Regions from separate parts of the Hydrogenophaga sp. H7 genome, predicted to be linked through region 3. Evidence: predicted binding sites of a transcription regulator. Region 3 holds the regulator's gene; each other region holds the start of a gene.
What was found. Region 3 encodes sigma-54, which starts transcription at its own class of promoters, with help from an activator protein. Its sites were predicted from a motif close to TGGCANGNAANCTGCTTT; they were not measured.

Region 1: BC358_RS18480 (nitrate/nitrite transporter) is a predicted target of sigma-54. The motif match lies at 2,335-2,352, and genes of this name have one in related genera.
Region 2: pedF (cytochrome c-550 PedF) is a predicted target of sigma-54. The motif match lies at 2,581-2,598, and genes of this name have one in related genera.
Region 4: BC358_RS07245 (PQQ-dependent catabolism-associated beta-propeller protein) is a predicted target of sigma-54. The motif match lies at 2,298-2,315, and genes of this name have one in related genera.

What each region holds. Positions count from the first base shown of each region.
Region 1 covers NZ_MCIC01000018.1:169,415-173,593, reverse strand. Annotated here, with positions in the region: gene serA (phosphoglycerate dehydrogenase) at 1-897, opposite strand, end outside; gene BC358_RS18480 (nitrate/nitrite transporter) at 976-2,190, opposite strand; gene BC358_RS18475 (ABC transporter ATP-binding protein) at 2,395-3,195, opposite strand; gene ntrB (nitrate ABC transporter permease) at 3,192-4,118, opposite strand; gene BC358_RS18465 (CmpA/NrtA family ABC transporter substrate-binding protein) at 4,140-4,179, opposite strand, start outside.
Region 2 covers NZ_MCIC01000012.1:137,531-141,709, reverse strand. Annotated here, with positions in the region: gene BC358_RS07145 (MBL fold metallo-hydrolase) at 1-168, shown strand, start outside; gene BC358_RS07140 (sigma-54-dependent Fis family transcriptional regulator) at 187-2,238, opposite strand; gene pedF (cytochrome c-550 PedF) at 2,643-3,128, shown strand; gene BC358_RS07130 (ABC transporter substrate-binding protein) at 3,182-4,072, shown strand; gene BC358_RS07125 (helix-turn-helix domain-containing protein) at 4,096-4,179, opposite strand, start outside.
Region 3 covers NZ_MCIC01000020.1:174,326-178,504, forward strand. Annotated here, with positions in the region: gene BC358_RS21545 (thiol:disulfide interchange protein DsbA/DsbL) at 1-209, shown strand, start outside; gene lptA (lipopolysaccharide transport periplasmic protein LptA) at 387-986, shown strand; gene lptB (LPS export ABC transporter ATP-binding protein) at 1,022-1,771, shown strand; gene BC358_RS21560 (RNA polymerase factor sigma-54) at 1,784-3,403, shown strand; gene BC358_RS21565 (class I SAM-dependent RNA methyltransferase) at 3,400-4,179, shown strand, end outside.
Region 4 covers NZ_MCIC01000012.1:157,370-161,548, reverse strand. Annotated here, with positions in the region: gene BC358_RS07260 (TonB-dependent receptor) at 1-379, shown strand, start outside; gene BC358_RS07255 (ABC transporter ATP-binding protein) at 393-1,151, opposite strand; gene BC358_RS07250 (tripartite tricarboxylate transporter substrate binding protein) at 1,148-2,206, opposite strand; gene BC358_RS07245 (PQQ-dependent catabolism-associated beta-propeller protein) at 2,384-3,388, shown strand; gene BC358_RS07240 (branched-chain amino acid ABC transporter substrate-binding protein) at 3,517-4,179, shown strand, end outside.

The sequences.
Region 1 (4,179 bases), on a different contig from region 3:
GTTGTCCAGGCCGCGCAGGGGCGATTCGAACGTGTCCTTGTTGCTGTGGGGCTCTTCGGGGAAGACGTCGATGGCGGCTCCGAGCAAGGACTGGTTTTGCAGCGCGCTGGCCAGCGCGTCCACCTGCACCACGGTGCCGCGCGAGGCGTTGATCAGCACGGCGCTGGGCTTCATGCGCGCGATCTGGGCGGCGCCGATCATCCATTGCGTGGCGGGCGTTTCGGGCACGTGCAGGCTCACCACGTCGGCGGTGGCCATCAGCTCGTCCAGGCTGGTGAGCGGTCTGGCGTTGCCCAGTGGCAGCTTGGTCGCGACGTCAAAAAACACCACCTGCATGCCCAGCGCTTCGGCCAGCACCGAGAGTTGCGTGCCGATGGCGCCATAGCCCACGATGCCCAGTGTCTTGCCGCGGATCTCGAACGAGTTGCTGGCCGATTTCAGCCAGCCGCCGCGGTGCGCCACGGCGTTCTTTTCGGGGACTCCGCGCATCAGCAGGATGGCTTCGGCCAGCACCAGTTCGGCCACCGAACGGGTGTTGGAGAAGGGGGCGTTGAACACCGCGATGCCGCGTTCGCGCGCCGCGGCCAGGTCCACCTGGTTGGTGCCGATGCAGAAGCAGCCCACGGCGGCCAGGCGGTGGGTGTGGCTCAGCACCTCGGCGGTGAGCTGGGTGCGCGAGCGGATGCCCAGAAAGTGCACGTCGGCGATCTTGGCCTTGAGTTCATCGTCGGGCAGGGCCCCTGGAAGGCTCTCGATCTGGCTGTAGCCCGCCGCGCGCAGCACCTCGACGGCCGAGGGGTGAATGCCTTCCAGCAACAGGAAGCGGATCTTGCTCTTGTCGGTCGAGGTTTTCGGGCGAGGCGGTGGAGTCTGGGGCGTCGTGGTGCTTGCATTCATGGCTGATGAATGTAGTCACTTCTTTCGCTGGCGCCCTCTTCGCGGCTCATACCCCTCAGCCGGTTGCGGGTAGGCCCGTCACGCGGTCCGCGCCCGCCCACCTTTCTCCGCCCAGGTCCGCGTCCAGCGCACCTGCATCTTGCGCATCACACCCAGCATCAGCAGCGAAAACACGGCCAGCACGATGAAGCCGGTGAGGAAGCTGTCGGTGTTCTGTTTGGACTGGCCCATGAGCATGGGCACCAGGCCGCCGCCGAGGGCGCCGATCTCTCCGATCATCGAGCCGGCCACGGCGGTGGAGGTGGGCCAGCGCAGCGGTACCAACTGAAACAACGCACCGTTGCCCGCGCCCAGCGCAGCAAAACACACGATGAGCAGCAGGGTGGTGAGCACGATGGACTGCGAGGACAGGCCCACGCCGACCAGCGCCGCGGCCACCACCACCAGCACCACGGTCAGGGTGTTGACACCGCCCCAGTGGTCCGAAATCCAGCCGCCGAAGACGCGCACTGCGGCGCCCATGAAGGCGGCGAGCATGGTGAGCTGGCCGGCCTGCACCTTGCTCACGCCGAACTGGTCGTAGTAGTAGGTGGGCAGAAAGGTGGTGATGCCGATGAAGCCGCCGAAGGTGACGACGTAGATCAGGCTGAACACCCAGCCGTCCTTCTCCAGCAGGCAGGCCAGGTGGTCTTTCAGGTTCGCATGTTCGTCGCGGTCGGGCGGTTCCTTGGCCATGAAGGCCACCACCAGCATGGGCACGAAGGAGGCGAGGGCGGCGAAGCCGTACACCGTCTGCCAGCCGAACGTCTGCGCCAGCGGCGGCGCGAGCAGCGCGGCCACGGCGGTGCCCACATTGCCCGCGCCCACGAGGCCCATGGCCAGTCCCTTGTATTTCGGCGGGTACCAGCCCGCGCCCAGCGACATGGCCACGCCGAAGCTGGCGCCGGCTACGCCCAGCAGCAGCGCCATCTTCAGCAGGTCGTCGTAGCTGTGCACGAAGAAGTAGCCGAAGGCCATGGTCAGCGTGATCAGGCTCAGCTCGACCAGCGTGGCGGTCTTGCGGCCCACGTACTGCGCCAGCAGGCCCAGGGGGAAACGCATGATGGCGCCGGCCACGATGGGGATGGACAGCAGCAGGCCCTTCTGAGCGGCGGTGAGGTTGAACTCCTCGCTGATGAAGGGGGCCATGGCGCCGTTCATCACCCAGATGACGAAGGAGAACATCAGGTAGAAAAAGGCGGCGAACAGCGTGGGCGTGTGGCCACTTTGGAGGAACGAGCGGAATCCGGCCATGGTCGTGGTCTGTGGAGTGGGGCGGGGTGGATGCACCACGGCCGCAGGCCACCCGGGCGGGCGCTGCGGTCGCGGAGGCGCCTGTTCACCGCGAACGCGGCGTGGCGCAGAGAGGGAAGGCCTTCGTCAGCCTTCGCCCGATTTCTTGCAAGCTTCGTGCCCGTCGAATCACGGGCGGGATGCACCAGCTTGGGGTGCGTGCGCTCAGGCGGCTTTCTCGACGTGCGCCTGGCGCGTGTAGAGGAAGTCGATGACCGCCTTGCGGTGCTGCTGGTACTGCGGATCGTCGGCCAGGGCGACGCGGTGGCGCGGGCGCGGCAGGTCGACGCTCAGCACCTCGCCGATGGTGGCGGCCGGCCCGTTGGTCATCATCACGATCTTGTCGGACAGCAGCACCGCCTCGTCCACGTCGTGCGTGACCATGACCACGGTGGCGTGGGTCTTGCCGACGATCTCCAGCAGCTCGTCCTGCAGCTTGGCGCGGGTGAGCGCGTCCAGCGCGCCGAAGGGCTCGTCCATCAGCAGCACCTTGGGCTCCATCGACAGCGCACGGGCAATGCCCACGCGCTGCTTCATGCCGCCCGAGATTTCGCCGGGGCGCTTCTGCGCGGCGGCCTTCAGGCCCACCAGTTCCAGCGCCGCATCGGTGCGCACCTTCAGCTGGATGCGGGTTTCGGTGCGGCCGAACACCCGCTCCACAGCCAGGAAGATGTTCTCGTAGCAGGTCAGCCAGGGCAGCAGCGAATGGTTCTGGAACACCACGGCGCGCTCGGGGCCAGGGCCAGCGATTTCCTTGTCGGCGCACAGCAGCACGCCGCTGGTGGGCGTGGTCAGGCCGGCGATCAGGTTCAGCAGTGTGGACTTGCCGCAGCCCGAGTGGCCGATCAGCGCGACGAACTCGCCTTTGGCGACGGAGAGGTTGATGTCCTTGAGCGCGGGGAACAGGCCCTTTCTGGTCTTGAAGGTCTGCTCGACGCCCTGGATGTCGATGTACTTCGTGTTCATGCTTTCACTTCCTCATAGGTGAAGAGAGAGGCCAGCTTGATGAGCGCGAACTCCAGCAGCAGGCCGACGATGCCGATCACGAAGATGGCGATGATGATGCTGGAGACGTTGAGGTTGTTCCACTCGTCCCAGACCCAGAAGCCGATGCCCACGCCGCCGGTCAGCATCTCCGCCGCTACGATCACCAGCCAGGCGGTGCCCACCGCCAGGCGCACGCCGGTCAGCAGGTAGGGCAGCACGGCGGGGAACAGGATCTTGGTGAAGATCTTCCACTCGCTGAGGTTGAGCACGCGGGCCACGTTCATGTAGTCCTGCGGCACGCGCTGCACGCCCACCGCGGTGTTGATGACCATGGGCCAGATCGAGCAGATGAAGATGGTCCAGATGGCGGCCGGGTTGGCGCCCTTGAACACCAGCAGACCGATGGGCAGCCAGGCCAGCGGCGAGACCGGGCGCAGCAGGCTGATGAGCGGGTTGAACATGCGCGAGAGGAAGACCGAGCGGCCGATGGCAAAGCCCGCCGGGATGCCCACCAGCGCCGCCATGCCGAAGCCGATGGCCACGCGCTGCAGCGAGGCCAGCACGTTCCAGCCCACGCCCTGGTCGTTCGGACCGTTGCGGTAGAACGGGTCGGAGAACACCTGCACCGCCTGCGCCCAGGTCTCGGCCGGTTTGGGTATGCCGCTGTTGGAGGTGGACGCGATGGCCTGCCAGACCAGCACGAGCACCGCCAGACCCAGCACCGGCGGCAGCACGGCCATCCAGAAGCTGCGCAGATCGACCGCGGGCTTTTTCGGAGCAGGGGGCGCTGCGGCGGGCCTGGCTTGAGAGGCGGTCATGGCTTTGGCGATCGGCGAGGTGGTGGGGCTGGCGGCGGGCGGGGCCGAAGCCTCCAGCGGCATGTGAAAAACAGCGGCGACCATGGTGGTGCTCCTTGTGAAGGGTCAGGCCTTGATGGCGAAGCCGTCGGCGTACTTGGCGGGG
Region 2 (4,179 bases), on a different contig from region 3:
ACCCTGCAGGCCATGGACGCCGGCGCCCAGCCGCAGGAGATCGACCGCGTCGCCTTGCCCGCCTTCCGCACCTGGGCGGGCTACGAGGCGCGGCACGGCTTCAACGTGCTGCGCGCCTGGCGCGAACTGGAGCCGGTGTGGATGGACCAGGCGAAACCCGCCAGATGATCCAGCAGCGCAGGGGAGTCAACCCAACAGATCCGGCGGTAGCAGGTGCTTCTTGCGGTAGATCGTGTTGCGCGAGACGCCCAGCGCCTTGGCCGCGGCCGACACATTGCCGCCGTGCAGGCGCAGCATCTGCGCCATCGCACTGATCGCCACGTCCTGCAGCTTCTGGCCGTCCACCGCCGGTTCGGGCATGGGCGGCGCGCTTGGCAGCTCGGGCAGCGAGGCGTCGACGGTCGGCACCGGCGTGCTCATGCGCTGCGCCACCGGGTGTGGCAGGCCGTGTTCCAGCTCTTCGAGGAAGTCGTCCGGCAGGTGCTCCATGTCGATCATGCCGGCGCAGCCGACCATGACCACCGCCGTGCGCAGCAGGTTGTGCAGCTGGCGGAAGTTGCCCGGCCAGTGGTAGCGCTTGAAGATGTCCATCACCCGCGGTGCGATGCCGATGTTCTGCCCGTTCTCGCACAGTGACTTCACGATCTTCTGCACCACCAGGTCGAAGTCGGTGCGCTCGCGCAGCGCCGGCAGCCGCACCACCAGGCCGTTGAGGCGGTAATAGAGGTCTTCGCGGAAGTCGCCGCGCGCGATCATGTCCTTGAGGTTCTTGTGGGTGGCGCTGACGACCGCCACGTCCACGTCGACCTCCTTGCCCGCACCCAGCGGGCTCACGCGCCGCTCCTGCAGCACGCGCAGCAGCCGCGCCTGCAGGTGTTTGGGCATGTCGCCGATCTCGTCGAGGAACAGGGTGCCGCCGTTGGCCTGCAGGATCTTGCCGATCGAGCCCTTCTTGCGCGCACCGGTGAAGGCACCTTCCTCGTAGCCGAACAGCTCCGACTCGATCAGCGTGTCCGGGATCGAGGCGCAGTTGACCGAGACGAAGGGCTGGCCCGAGCGGTTGGAGTCGCCGTGGATGGCCTGCGCCAGCAGGTCCTTGCCGGTGCCGGTTTCACCCAGGATCATCACCGGGATGTCCTTGCCCGAGACCATGCGCAGCTTGTGGATCACGGCCGAGACCTGCGGGTCCCCGGTGTCCAGGTACTGCAGCGTGGACAGATGCGGTTTGCGCGGCACCACCTTGGCCACTGCGGGCGACGGTGTGGCGGCGGCCTGTTCCTCGGCCTGCTGCGGCGTGACCGGCATGGGCCGGCCGGCGTTCCAGGGATTGGCCGCCTTGATCTTGACGCGGCACCACACGGCCACGCCGTTGTGCAGCACCAGCTGCTTGGGCGTGGGCAGGGTGCCGCTGAACAGGTCGACCAGCGAGGAGATCGGGATGCCGAACAGCGAAGAGAAGGTGTGGGCCTTGAGCGCGGCAAACGGCAGGCCGATCTGGAACTGCGCGCTGCGGTTGGCCGAGATGAAGCGGCCTTCGGGCGAGAACACCGCGATTCCTTCGACCAGGGTCCCGAGAAACTCCGAGCGGGTGTGGAAGTGCACCCGGATCGCCTTCGGGAAGATGTCGGCGAACATGTGGTTCTCGATCATCTGCGCCGACATGCGCACCAGGGCGAGGGTGTGCTGGTGGAAGCTGCGCTGGTCGCCGGTCACGTCCAGCGCGCCGATGACCTGGCCGTAGGGGTCGAAGATCGGCGAGCACGAGCAGGTCAGGAACTTGTTGGCATTCAGGAAATGCTGGTTGCCATGGACGGTGAGCGCTTCCTCTTCGGTCAGCGCGGTGCCGATGGCGTTGGTGCCCTTGGTCTGCTCGGACCAGTCCATGCCCGGCATCAGGGCCACGCGCGAGGCCTTCTCCAGAAAGTCGTTGTCGCCCAGCGAGTGCAGCACCATGCCCTTGGCCGAGGTCAGCAGCACCATGCTGTGGGTGTTGGCGATCTGGTCGTAGAGCGTTTCCATGACCGGTGCCGCGTGCTGGAACAGGAAGCGGTTTTCGTCCAGGGCGCTGGTCAGGTCGCCGCGCAGCGGGCTGGAAAAGTCGGGTTCGCTCTGTTCGGTGATGCCAAATGCACGCGAGCGCTGGTGCGACTGGCCGATCGGATCGTGACCGGCCTCGTGGGGGGCGGAAGGCATGTTGACACGCTCTCGGCCGGGTGGCGTGTACATGGCGGCATTCATGTTGTCTCCAGGGTCCGGGGGAAGGCCTCCCCAGTAATCCATCGACCAGTTCGGCTCAATGGGGCCGAACTGAAGGGGGTCGTGGTCGTTGCTGTCCTGACTCATGTGATTTTCTTCATATCTGTGCCACGAATCAACAGTGGGAAATCCCTGAATGAAACAAGCTGTGGCAGGTGCCTCCTTCCGGTACAAAGCAAATCCCCGGCCAGCCCGAAGCAGCCTGTTGTGCCCGTTCGGAATGGGACAGTGGTTGGGGCGTGGAACAACAGGGTGGTTCAATTTGGAACACATGGTCGTTGCAATCGGGCCGGGATGTGGGTGGTACAGGGGCGGTTCTTTTTGTGGCCCGCTTATTGCTGACCGGGTGTCAGAAGCCTCTTTTTTCTGAACCTGGAGACAAGCCCATGAACGTCCGTTTTTCCCTCGCATCCCGACGCGCCGTCGCCCTGCTGGTGGCCGGCCTGACCGCCACTGCGGTGTACGCCCACGGGGACGTGGTCCCGCAGGCCGTGGACACCAGCACCCTGCCGCAGCTGGGCGCCAAGTGGCTCGATGCCAACCCCTACAACGAGCAGAGCCCGGCCCGTAAGGAAGCGCTGCGCATCGGCACCTCGGCCTACAACCAGAACTGCGCCCGCTGCCATGGCCTGGAAGCCATCTCCGGCGGCATCTCGCCCGACCTGCGCAAGATGGACAGCGACTGCTCCGGCCTGGCCGACGCGGCCAAGAAGGCCTCCTGCATGAAGGAGATGGACGACTACTTCATCTCCACCGTGCGCCGCGGCCGCGTGCGCGACGGGCGCGTCTACATGCCGCCGTTCGAAGGCACGCTCACGCAGGAAGCGATCTGGACCATCCGCACCTACATCGAGACCCGCCGCGAACCCTGAGCCCGCGCCACCGGACGGGCCGTCAGCTACAACATCACAGAGAGACAAGACCCATGACCGACTCCACCCTGAAGACTTCCAGAGGCCTGCGCCGCCGCGAAGCCCTGGCGCTGCTGCCGGCCGCGCTGGCCATGCCCTGGCCGGTGCTGGCGCAGACCGACCTGAGCGACCTCGCGCGCATCCGTGCGAACGGGGCGCTCAAGGTCGCGGTGTACAAGGACAACGCGCCGTTCTCCAGCGGCCCGGCCACGGACATGACGGGCCTGGACGTGTCGCTGGCCGAGGCGCTGGCCCGGCAGATGAACCTCAAGCTCTCGCTGCTGCCGTTCGACGCGGGCGAGAACATGAACGACGACCTGCGCAACATGGTCTGGCGCGGCCACTACCTGGGCTACGGCCCGGCCGACGTGATGCTGCAGGTGCCGGCCGACCGCTTCCTGGCCAACGGCAACCCGCAGGTCACGATCATGGCGCCCTACATGCGCCAGTCCAATGTGCTGCTGCACGACAGCCGGCGCCTGGCCTCGGCCGCTTCCCCCGAAGACCTCAAGGGCCTGCCGCTGGCGGCCGAACGCGGCGCGGGCGCGGCCAGCGTGCTCATGGGCTACGGCGGTGGGCTGTTGCGCAACCAGGTCTCGATCTACCCCTCGGGTGTCGAGGCCGCGCAGGCGGTGATCGACGGCAAGGCTGCAGGCGCGTTCGTGCTGCGGGCGCAGGCCGAAGCCGCGCTGTTCCAGCGCAAAGCCTCGGTGGACCAGTTCCCGCTGTCCAAGCTCAACCTCAACAACGGCATCGCCGACACCGGCTGGCCGGTGGGCATGGCGATCAAGGCCGCCCACAAGGACCTGGCGGCCGCACTGGACACAGCGATGAAATCGCTGCGCGAGAGCGGTGAGCTGCTGGCCATGTTCAAGCAGCACGGCTTGACCCTCACAGCCCCCTGAAGCCGCGCAGCGGCGCAGGGGGGTTACTTCTTTTTCGTGAGTTTTCGGTAGACGGTCGCGCGGCTGATGCCCAGCGCGCGGGCCGCTTCCATCACGTTGCCGCGTGC
Region 3 (4,179 bases):
AAAAACAGGGTGTCAACCGCGAGCAGTTTCTGGGCATCTTCAATGGCCAGGCTGCCAAGCTGGCGGAGAAGGCCGTTGGTCTGCAGGACGCCTACCAGGTGGAAGGCACGCCCGCCCTGGGCATCGCCGGCAAGTTCTATGTGGGCGGACAAGGGCCGCGCACCCTGCTGGTGGCGGACTCGCTGATTGCCGAGGCCCGCAAAGGCTGACCGGTTTCTGACCCTCTTCCCTTCGGAGCCCGCCCTGTGCGGGCTTCCTGGTTTCATGGCGGGCACAATGTGCCGGCGCAGCGGCGAAACGCTCTGGGCGCCGCTACAATGAATGCAAGATCTGTGCCCTCAAACGCCATGCACCCACACGCACCAACCCCCCGTTCCATCGCCCGGATGTTGGCCGTCATTGGCCTGATGCTGCCCCTGCTGGCGCTGGCCGAAAAGGCCGACAAGGACAAGCCCATGAACGTGGAGGCCGATGCGCTGCGCTACGAAGAGACACGCCAGACCAGCGTGTTCACAGGCAACGTGGTGATCACCAAGGGCACCATCCTGATGCGCGGTGCCAAGCTGGACGTGCGCCAGGACCCGCAAGGCAATCAGTACGGTCTGCTGCTGGGCACCCCCGAAAAGGCCGGTTTCTTCCGCCAGAAGCGGGAAGGCGTGGACGAATGGATCGAGGGCGAGGGTGATCGCATCGAATACGACAGCAAGGCGCAGACGGTGCTGTTCACCGGTCGCGCGGTGCTGCGCCGCTACCGCGGCACCCTGCTCAACGACCAGAGCGTGGGCAGCGAGATCCTCTACAACAGCCTGACCGAGGTGTTCACGGTCAAGGGTGGGGACACCAGCAAGACCGCTGCCAACCCCACCGGCCGCGTGCGCGCCATGCTCACGCCGATCCCGGAAGAGGAGAAGAACGGCCCCGCCGCCCCGGCGACCGATCCGGCCACGCTGCGTCCCAGCGGCAAGATCACCGAGCCCAAGAAGTGACGGAGACCGTCGCCAGCGCCAGTCCGTCGGGCGGCATGCCGTCGCACAGCCGTCTGGAGGTCCGGGGACTCAAGAAGTCCTATGGCAGCCGCAAGGTGGTCAAGGACGTGTCCCTGTCGGTGGACAAGGGCGAGGTGGTGGGACTGCTGGGTCCCAACGGCGCCGGCAAGACCACGTCGTTCTACATGATCGTCGGCCTGCTGCGGGCCGATGGTGGCGAGATCCTGCTGGACGGTCACCGCATCGAGTCCCTGCCCATCCACCGCCGTGCCCGGCTGGGGCTGGGCTACCTGCCGCAGGAAGCCTCGATCTTCCGCAAGCTCACGGTGGCGCAGAACGTGCGCGCCGTGCTGGAGCTGCAGCAGGACGCGAACGGCCAGCCGCTGTCCGCGCGCGAGATCGATGCCCGGCTGGACGAGCTGCTCAAGGAGCTGCGCGTCGACCACCTGCGCGATTCGCCCGCGCCCGCCCTCTCGGGCGGTGAGCGCCGTCGCGTGGAGATCGCCCGCGCGCTGGCCACCCGGCCGCGGTTCATCCTGCTGGACGAGCCCTTCGCCGGCATCGACCCGATCGCGGTGCTGGAGATCCAGCACATCATCAGTTTCCTCAAGTCGCGCGGCATCGGTGTGCTGATCACCGACCACAACGTGCGCGAAACCCTGGGCATCTGCGACCACGCCTACATCATCAGCGACGGTCATGTGCTGGCCAGCGGTACCACCGCCGAGATCATCGAAAACGCCGAGGTGCGCCGCGTCTACCTGGGCGAGAACTTCCGCATGTGACGGAATGAGCCGATGAAGCAAGGTCTGTCGCTGCGGGTGTCGCAGCACCTCGCGCTCACGCCGCAACTGCAGCAGTCGATCCGCCTGTTGCAGCTGTCCACGTTGGAGATGGCTCAGGAAGTCGAGCAGATGCTCGACGAGAACCCGTTCCTGGAACGGGGCGAGGAAGTGGCCGATCGCGAAGATTTCGGCGTGCAGACCGCGGACGCACCGGTGGTCGCCGGCGAGCAGCTGGAAGAAGCGGCGCAGCCGGTGGTCGAGCTGCGCAGCGCCGAACCGGACACCCGCACCACCCAGGCCGACAGCGCAGACAGCGCCAGCGACGAGGTCGAGAGTCGGCTGGACGGCGCCGCGCCGGTCGAAGAAAGCTGGGAAGGCGACGGCACCGTCGAGATGGCGCCCGACGACAGCGAATGGGGCGGCGATGCACCCGCGCGCAACAGCGGTTCCGGCGGTGACGACGACGACACCGCCACGGCCGCCGACCTGGCCCGTGTGCCGGTTAGCCTTCAGGACCAGCTGCACGAGCAGGCGCGCTGCCTGCGCCTGTCGGACGAGGACAGCGCGGCGCTGTACTTCCTGATCGAGTCGCTCAACGACGACGGGTATCTGGAGGACAGCCTGCACGAGCTGGCGCGCGCCTGCTGGCGCCTGACCGCGGGCCGGCCGGCCGACGAAGAGCCGCGCTTCGACGAAGTCGAGGCCATTGAGCAGCGCCTGGGCATGGCCCTGCAGTGGCTGCAGCAGATGGAGCCCACGGGCGTGGGCGCGCGCGACCTGGGCGAGTGCCTGCGGCTGCAGATCATGGAGCTGCGCAACACGCCCTCCGCCCGCGCGGCGCTGGCGATCTGCGAGCAGCCGCTGGAGCTGATGGCCAAGCGCGACATCAAGCGCCTGTGTGCGGCCACCGGGCACGACGACGAGACCGTGCGCGCCGCGCTGGCGCTGATCGCCCGCCTGGAGCCCAAGCCGGGCCGGCGCTTCGTCGACGTCGAGCGCAACGTGGTGGTGCCCGACGTGATCGTCACCCGCGCCGGTCGCGGTTTCAAGGTCTCGCTCAACGCCGAGGTGATGCCGCGCCTGCGCGTGCACGACGTCTATGCCAACGCCCTGCGGGGGCGGCGCGAGGCCGGCGGCGAAGCGGGCCACGCGGCCATGCAGCAGCGGCTGCAGGAAGCGCGCTGGTTCATCAAGAACATCCAGCAGCGCTTCGACACCATCCTGCGCGTCTCCAGCGCCATCGTCGAGCGCCAGCGCAACTTCTTCATGCACGGCGAACTGGCCATGCGCCCGCTGGTGCTGCGCGAGATCGCCGACGAGCTGGGCCTGCACGAGTCGACCATCAGCCGCGTGACCACGGCCAAGTACATGGCCACGCCGTTCGGCACCTACGAGCTCAAGTACTTTTTCGGCTCCAGCCTGGGAACCGAGACCGGCGGCAATGCGTCGAGCACGGCGGTGCGCGCCCTGCTCAAGCAGTTCATCGCGTCCGAAGAGCCGACCAAGCCGCTGTCCGACAACCAGCTCTCGGACCTGCTCAAGGAGCAGGGCATCGAGTGCGCGCGCCGCACGGTCGCGAAATACCGCGAGGCGCTGCGCATCGCGCCGGCGAACCTGAGAAAAGCGCTTTGAACCAATTGAATCTTTTCCTCCCCTGCGCCGCCGGCGTGGAGGACTACCTCGCCGCCGAAGTCACGCGCATCACGGGCGAGACCGCGGTGCAGAAGTCGCGCGCCGGTGTGGCGCTGCTGGCGTCCTGGCGCGACGCGCTCAAGCTCAACCTGCACTGCCGGCTCGCGCAGCGCGTGCTGGTGCAGCTCTGGCACGGTGGCTACCGCAGCGAGAACGACCTGTACGCGGCCGCCAGCGAGGTCGCCTGGGAAATCTGGTTCACGCCGCAGCAGACGATCAAGGTCGAGGTCACGGCGCAGCACAGCCCGCTCAAGAGCCTGAACTTCGCGGCGCTCAAGATCAAGGACGCAGTCTGCGACCGCTTCCGCGACAAGCGCGGCGAGCGCCCCAGCGTCAACACCACCTGGCCCGACGTGCGGCTCTACGCCCACCTGACCACCGACACGGTGAGCCTCTACATCGACACCTCGGGCGAGCCGCTGTTCAAGCGCGGCTGGCGCGAGGACAAGGGCGACGCGCCGCTGAAGGAAACGCTGGCCGCGGCCATGATCGCCGCCACCGGCTGGAACGGTGCCGAAGCCGAATCGCTGGACGACATCGTGCCGCTGTACGACCCCTGCTGCGGCAGCGGCACGGTGGCGATCGAGGCGGCACAGATCGCGCTGCGGGTCGCTCCCGGTCTGCAGCGCCGCTTCGCGTTCGAGAAGCTGCTGCCGTTCCAGCCACACGTCTGGCACGCCCTCAAGGACGAGGCCGCGAAGCAGCGCCGCGAGTGG
Region 4 (4,179 bases), on a different contig from region 3:
TGCCAGCAGCAGCGGCGCCACCGTGGCCAAGGGCAACCGCATTCCCGGCACGATGAACCGCACGCTGTTCGGCGAGCTGGTCTGGCAGCCGCGCGCCTGGCCCGGCTTCACGACCGCGCTGGAGGTCGTGCACCGCGGCTCGATGGTGGTGGACGACGTGAACAGCGACCGCACCGACGCGGCCACGCTGTTCAACCTGCGGCTGGGCTGGGAACAGAAGCTGGGCGCGTGGAAGCTGCGCGAGTACGTGCGCGTGGACAACCTGGCCGACAAGGCCACCATCGGTTCGGTGATCGCCAACGACGGCAACCGCCGCTTCTTCGAGCCGGCGCCGGGTCGGCAGTGGGGTGTCGGCGCCACGGTGAGCTACGCGTTCTGAACCCGGCCGGGGTTCAGAGCCCCGGCTTCTGCAGCGCCTTCAATACCTCTGTCTGGAAATCCGGGCCTTCGGCGGCGGCCATGAAGGCGCCGATGGCGCCGTCGAAGCGCACCGTGCCCTGGTGCAGCAGCAGCAGCCGGTCGGCGGTCTTCACTTCTTCGATGAGGTGCGTGGCCCAGAGCACCGCCAGACCCTGGTCGCGGCACAGGCCGCGCACCGTGTCCAGCAGCTGCTGGCGCGAGGCCGGGTCCAGGCCCACGGTGGCCTCGTCCATCAGCAGCAGGCGCGGGCGGTGCAGCAGCGCGCGCACCAGCTCCACCTTGCGCCGCGTGCCGCCCGAGAGGCTGCGCACCACGGCCTTGGCCTGGTCCTGCAGGCCGATGGCGGCGAGCTGCGCGTCGATGCGTTCTCGCGCCGTCTTGCGCGGAATGCCGTGCAGGTCGGTGTGGAACAGCAGGTTGGCCATCACCGTCAGGTCCAGGTCGAGCGCGCTTTGCTGGAACACCACGCCCAGGCCCGCCAGCGCACGCGCCGGCTGCTGGCGCATGTCGTGGCCGAGCACGGTGATCGTGCCCTGGTCGGGGGTGAACAAACCGGTGAGCAGCTGCAGCAGGGTGGACTTGCCGGCGCCGTTGGGGCCCAGCAGCGCCACCATCTCGCCGGCTTGCAGCGACAGGCTCACGCCCTTGAGTGCGGGTTTGCCGTTGTAGGCCTTGTGCAGGCCCTCGGCCTGCAGCACGGAGTTGAAGGCGGGCGGTATGGGTTCGGTCATGAGGCGGTCTTGGCCAGCAGGTTCATGCGTGCGAGCAGCTTCTTTTCGCGTTCCACGGTGGCGAGCACGGCCTGGCGGTAGTCGCGCGTGCCCAGGTAATCGAGCGACTGATCGTAGCGGGCGAGCGCGCTGGCATGGCGCTCACTGAACATGGCCTTGTGGAACACGTCGTGCAGCTTCTGAACCACTGCGGGCGGTGTGGCGGCCGGCGCGGCCAGGCCCCATGGCGAGGTGTAGACCGCCTGCGGATAACCCAGTTCGCGCATGGTGGGCGCGTCGGGCCAGCGCGGGTTGCGCGTGGCGTTGAAGGTGGCGAGCACGCGCATCTGGCCTTTCTCGACCCAGGGCGCGAAGCCGGTGGAGTTGACGCCCGCCATGATCTGCGCGCCCGCGATGGCCAGCATCTGGTCGGCCGTGCCCTTGTAGGGCACGTGCACGTACTTCACGTTGTGCTGCAGCAGGATCTCTTCCATCGCCAGGTGGGCGGTGGTGCCGATGCCGGTAGAGCCCAGGATCAGCTCACCGGGGTGTTTGATGGCCCAGTCGATCAGCTCGGTGGCGCTCTTGAACGGACTGCTGGCCGGCACCAGCAGGCCGAAGCTCACGCCCGAGACCTGCAGGATGGGCGCGAGGTCGGTCACCGGGTCCCAGGGCACGTGGTTCATCAGTGCGTGGCGGTAGACCGTGATGGGCACCTGGCCGATGGTGTGACCGTCGGCCTCGGCCGCCTTGAGCGCGGGCGCCACCAGCGTGCCGGCCGCGCCGGGCTTGTTGACCACCAGCACCGGCTGGCCCAGCAGCGGCTCGGCCTCTTCGCAAAGGATGCGGATCGTCAGATCGGTCTGACCGCCCGCGGGCCAGGGCACGATGAGTTGCAGCGGCTTGCTGGGGAAGGGCGCCTGGGCCCTCGCCAGCGGTGCGGCGGACGCCAGGGCCAGCGCACCCGCCCGGAACAGGATGTCGCGGCGCGTCGGGTGCCGGGCCTGGGGTGTGTCGCGACTCAGGGTTATCCCTGTGTCATTTTTGAACGCTGGGAACAGCGGGGTGTGTCTCATGGCGGGGCCTGATAGTCTCCTGTCCCTCGGAGAGCCCTCGGGACGGTGCATCTTCAGGCAAATTCTGTTCCCGCAACAGCCCATGACCCACTGGCACCGAATTTGCAGAGGCATCGCGCGCCCGTGGCGATGCCCGCCCGGCCGCTCACCGTTTGACAACACCAAGGAGACAAAGACATGGCCGTCCGTACCACCGCATTCCGCCGTTCCCTGCGCCCCCTGACCGCGGCCCTGTGTGCCGCCGGCGCCTCGCTCGCCTTCAGCCTGCCGGCCCACGCAGAGAGCAAGGTGTATGTGTCCAGCGAGAAGGACAACAAGCTCTACGTGTTCAACACCGCGGGCGAGCGCCAGGGCGCCATCGACGTGTGCAAGCGGCCGCGCGACATGAGGTTCAACGCCGATGGTTCGCAGATCTTCGTGATCTGCGGCGACAGCAACGCCATGGGCGTGGTGGACGTGGCCGGCGGCAAGCTGGCCGGCACCGTGCCGCTGGGCGAGAGCCCGGAGATGTTCGACCTCAGCCCCGACGGCAAGACCGCCTATGTGTCGGTGGAGGACGACAGCGTGCTGGGCGCCTACGACATCGCCACGAAGAAGCCGGTGTTTGAAGTGAAGACCGGTGGCGAGCCCGAGGGTGTGCTGGTCACGCCCGACGGCAAGACGGCTTACGTGACCTCCGAAGTGGCCAACGTCGTCCATGTGATCGACCTGGGCACGAAGAAGGTGACCAAGAACATCAAGGTCGGCAAGCGCCCGCGCCGCTTCGTCATGTCGCCCGACGGCGGCGAGCTGTGGGTCACCAACGAACTGGACGCCACCGTGAGCGTGGTCGACACCAAGACCCACACCGAGAAGCAGAAGATCAAGTTCGAGGTCAAGGGCATGCGCCCGGCCGACATCACCCCCGTGGGCATGGCCATCAGCCCGGACGGCAAGAGCATGTGGGTGGGCCTGGGCCGCGCCAACCACGTGGCCGAGGTGGACGTGGCGAGCAAGGCGGTGAAGAACCAGGTGCTGGTGGGCAAGCGCGCGTGGGGCCTGGGCTTCACGGCCGACGGCAAGACCCTGTTCGTGGCCAACGGCCTGTCGGACGACATGACGCTGGTGGACACGGCGTCGGGCAAGGCACTGAAGACGGTGCCGGCCGGGCGTGTGCCGCACACCATTCTTGTGAGCAAATGACAGAGCCTGTGGCCCACCCCCATCGCTTGCCCACTTCGTGTGGCCGCTCCGCCCCTCAAGGGGCAATGCCTGCGGCCCGGCAAAGCCGGTTCCGCGGCATTCTGGGCTTGGGTTTGTGGTGTGCCTGCGTGTGGGCGTCGGTGCCTGCTCCAGCGCTGGCCGCCACCAAGGTCACCATCGCGGTGGTGTCGCTGGACGGCGACCCGCGCCACGCGCCGCGCCGGCTGGAGAAGGCCTACCCCGGCCACCCCACCGGGCGCGCCATCGACGGCGTGCAGCTGGCGGCCGAAGACTCGGCGTTTGAGCTGGACGCCGCCGGCATCGCGCTGGAGGTGAAGGACGTGGTGCTGCCCAACGCCGCGGGCCTGACCAAGGCCTTGGCCGAGCTGAAGGCCGCCAAGGTGCAGCACGTGGTGGCCGACCTGCCGGCCGCCGAATTGCGTGCGCTGGTGCAGGCGGCGCCGGCCGCGCTGGGCGGCGCCATCGTGTTCAACGCCGCGGCCGACGACGACGCGCTGCGCGGCGCGCAGTGCGCGGCGCACCTGCTGCACACCGTGCCGAGCCGCGCGATGCTCAGCGACGCGCTGGCGCAGTACCTGGCGGCGCGCAACTGGCGCAAGGCCCTGGTGCTGCAGGGCCCGCTGCCGGGGGACGCACCCATGCTGGAGGCCTTCAACCGCTCGGCCAAGCGCTACGGCATCAAGGCCACGTCCACCAAACCCTTCAAGCTCACCGGCGACCCGCGCGAGCGCGACCTGGGCAATGTGCGCCTGCTCACCGGCAGCGACCGC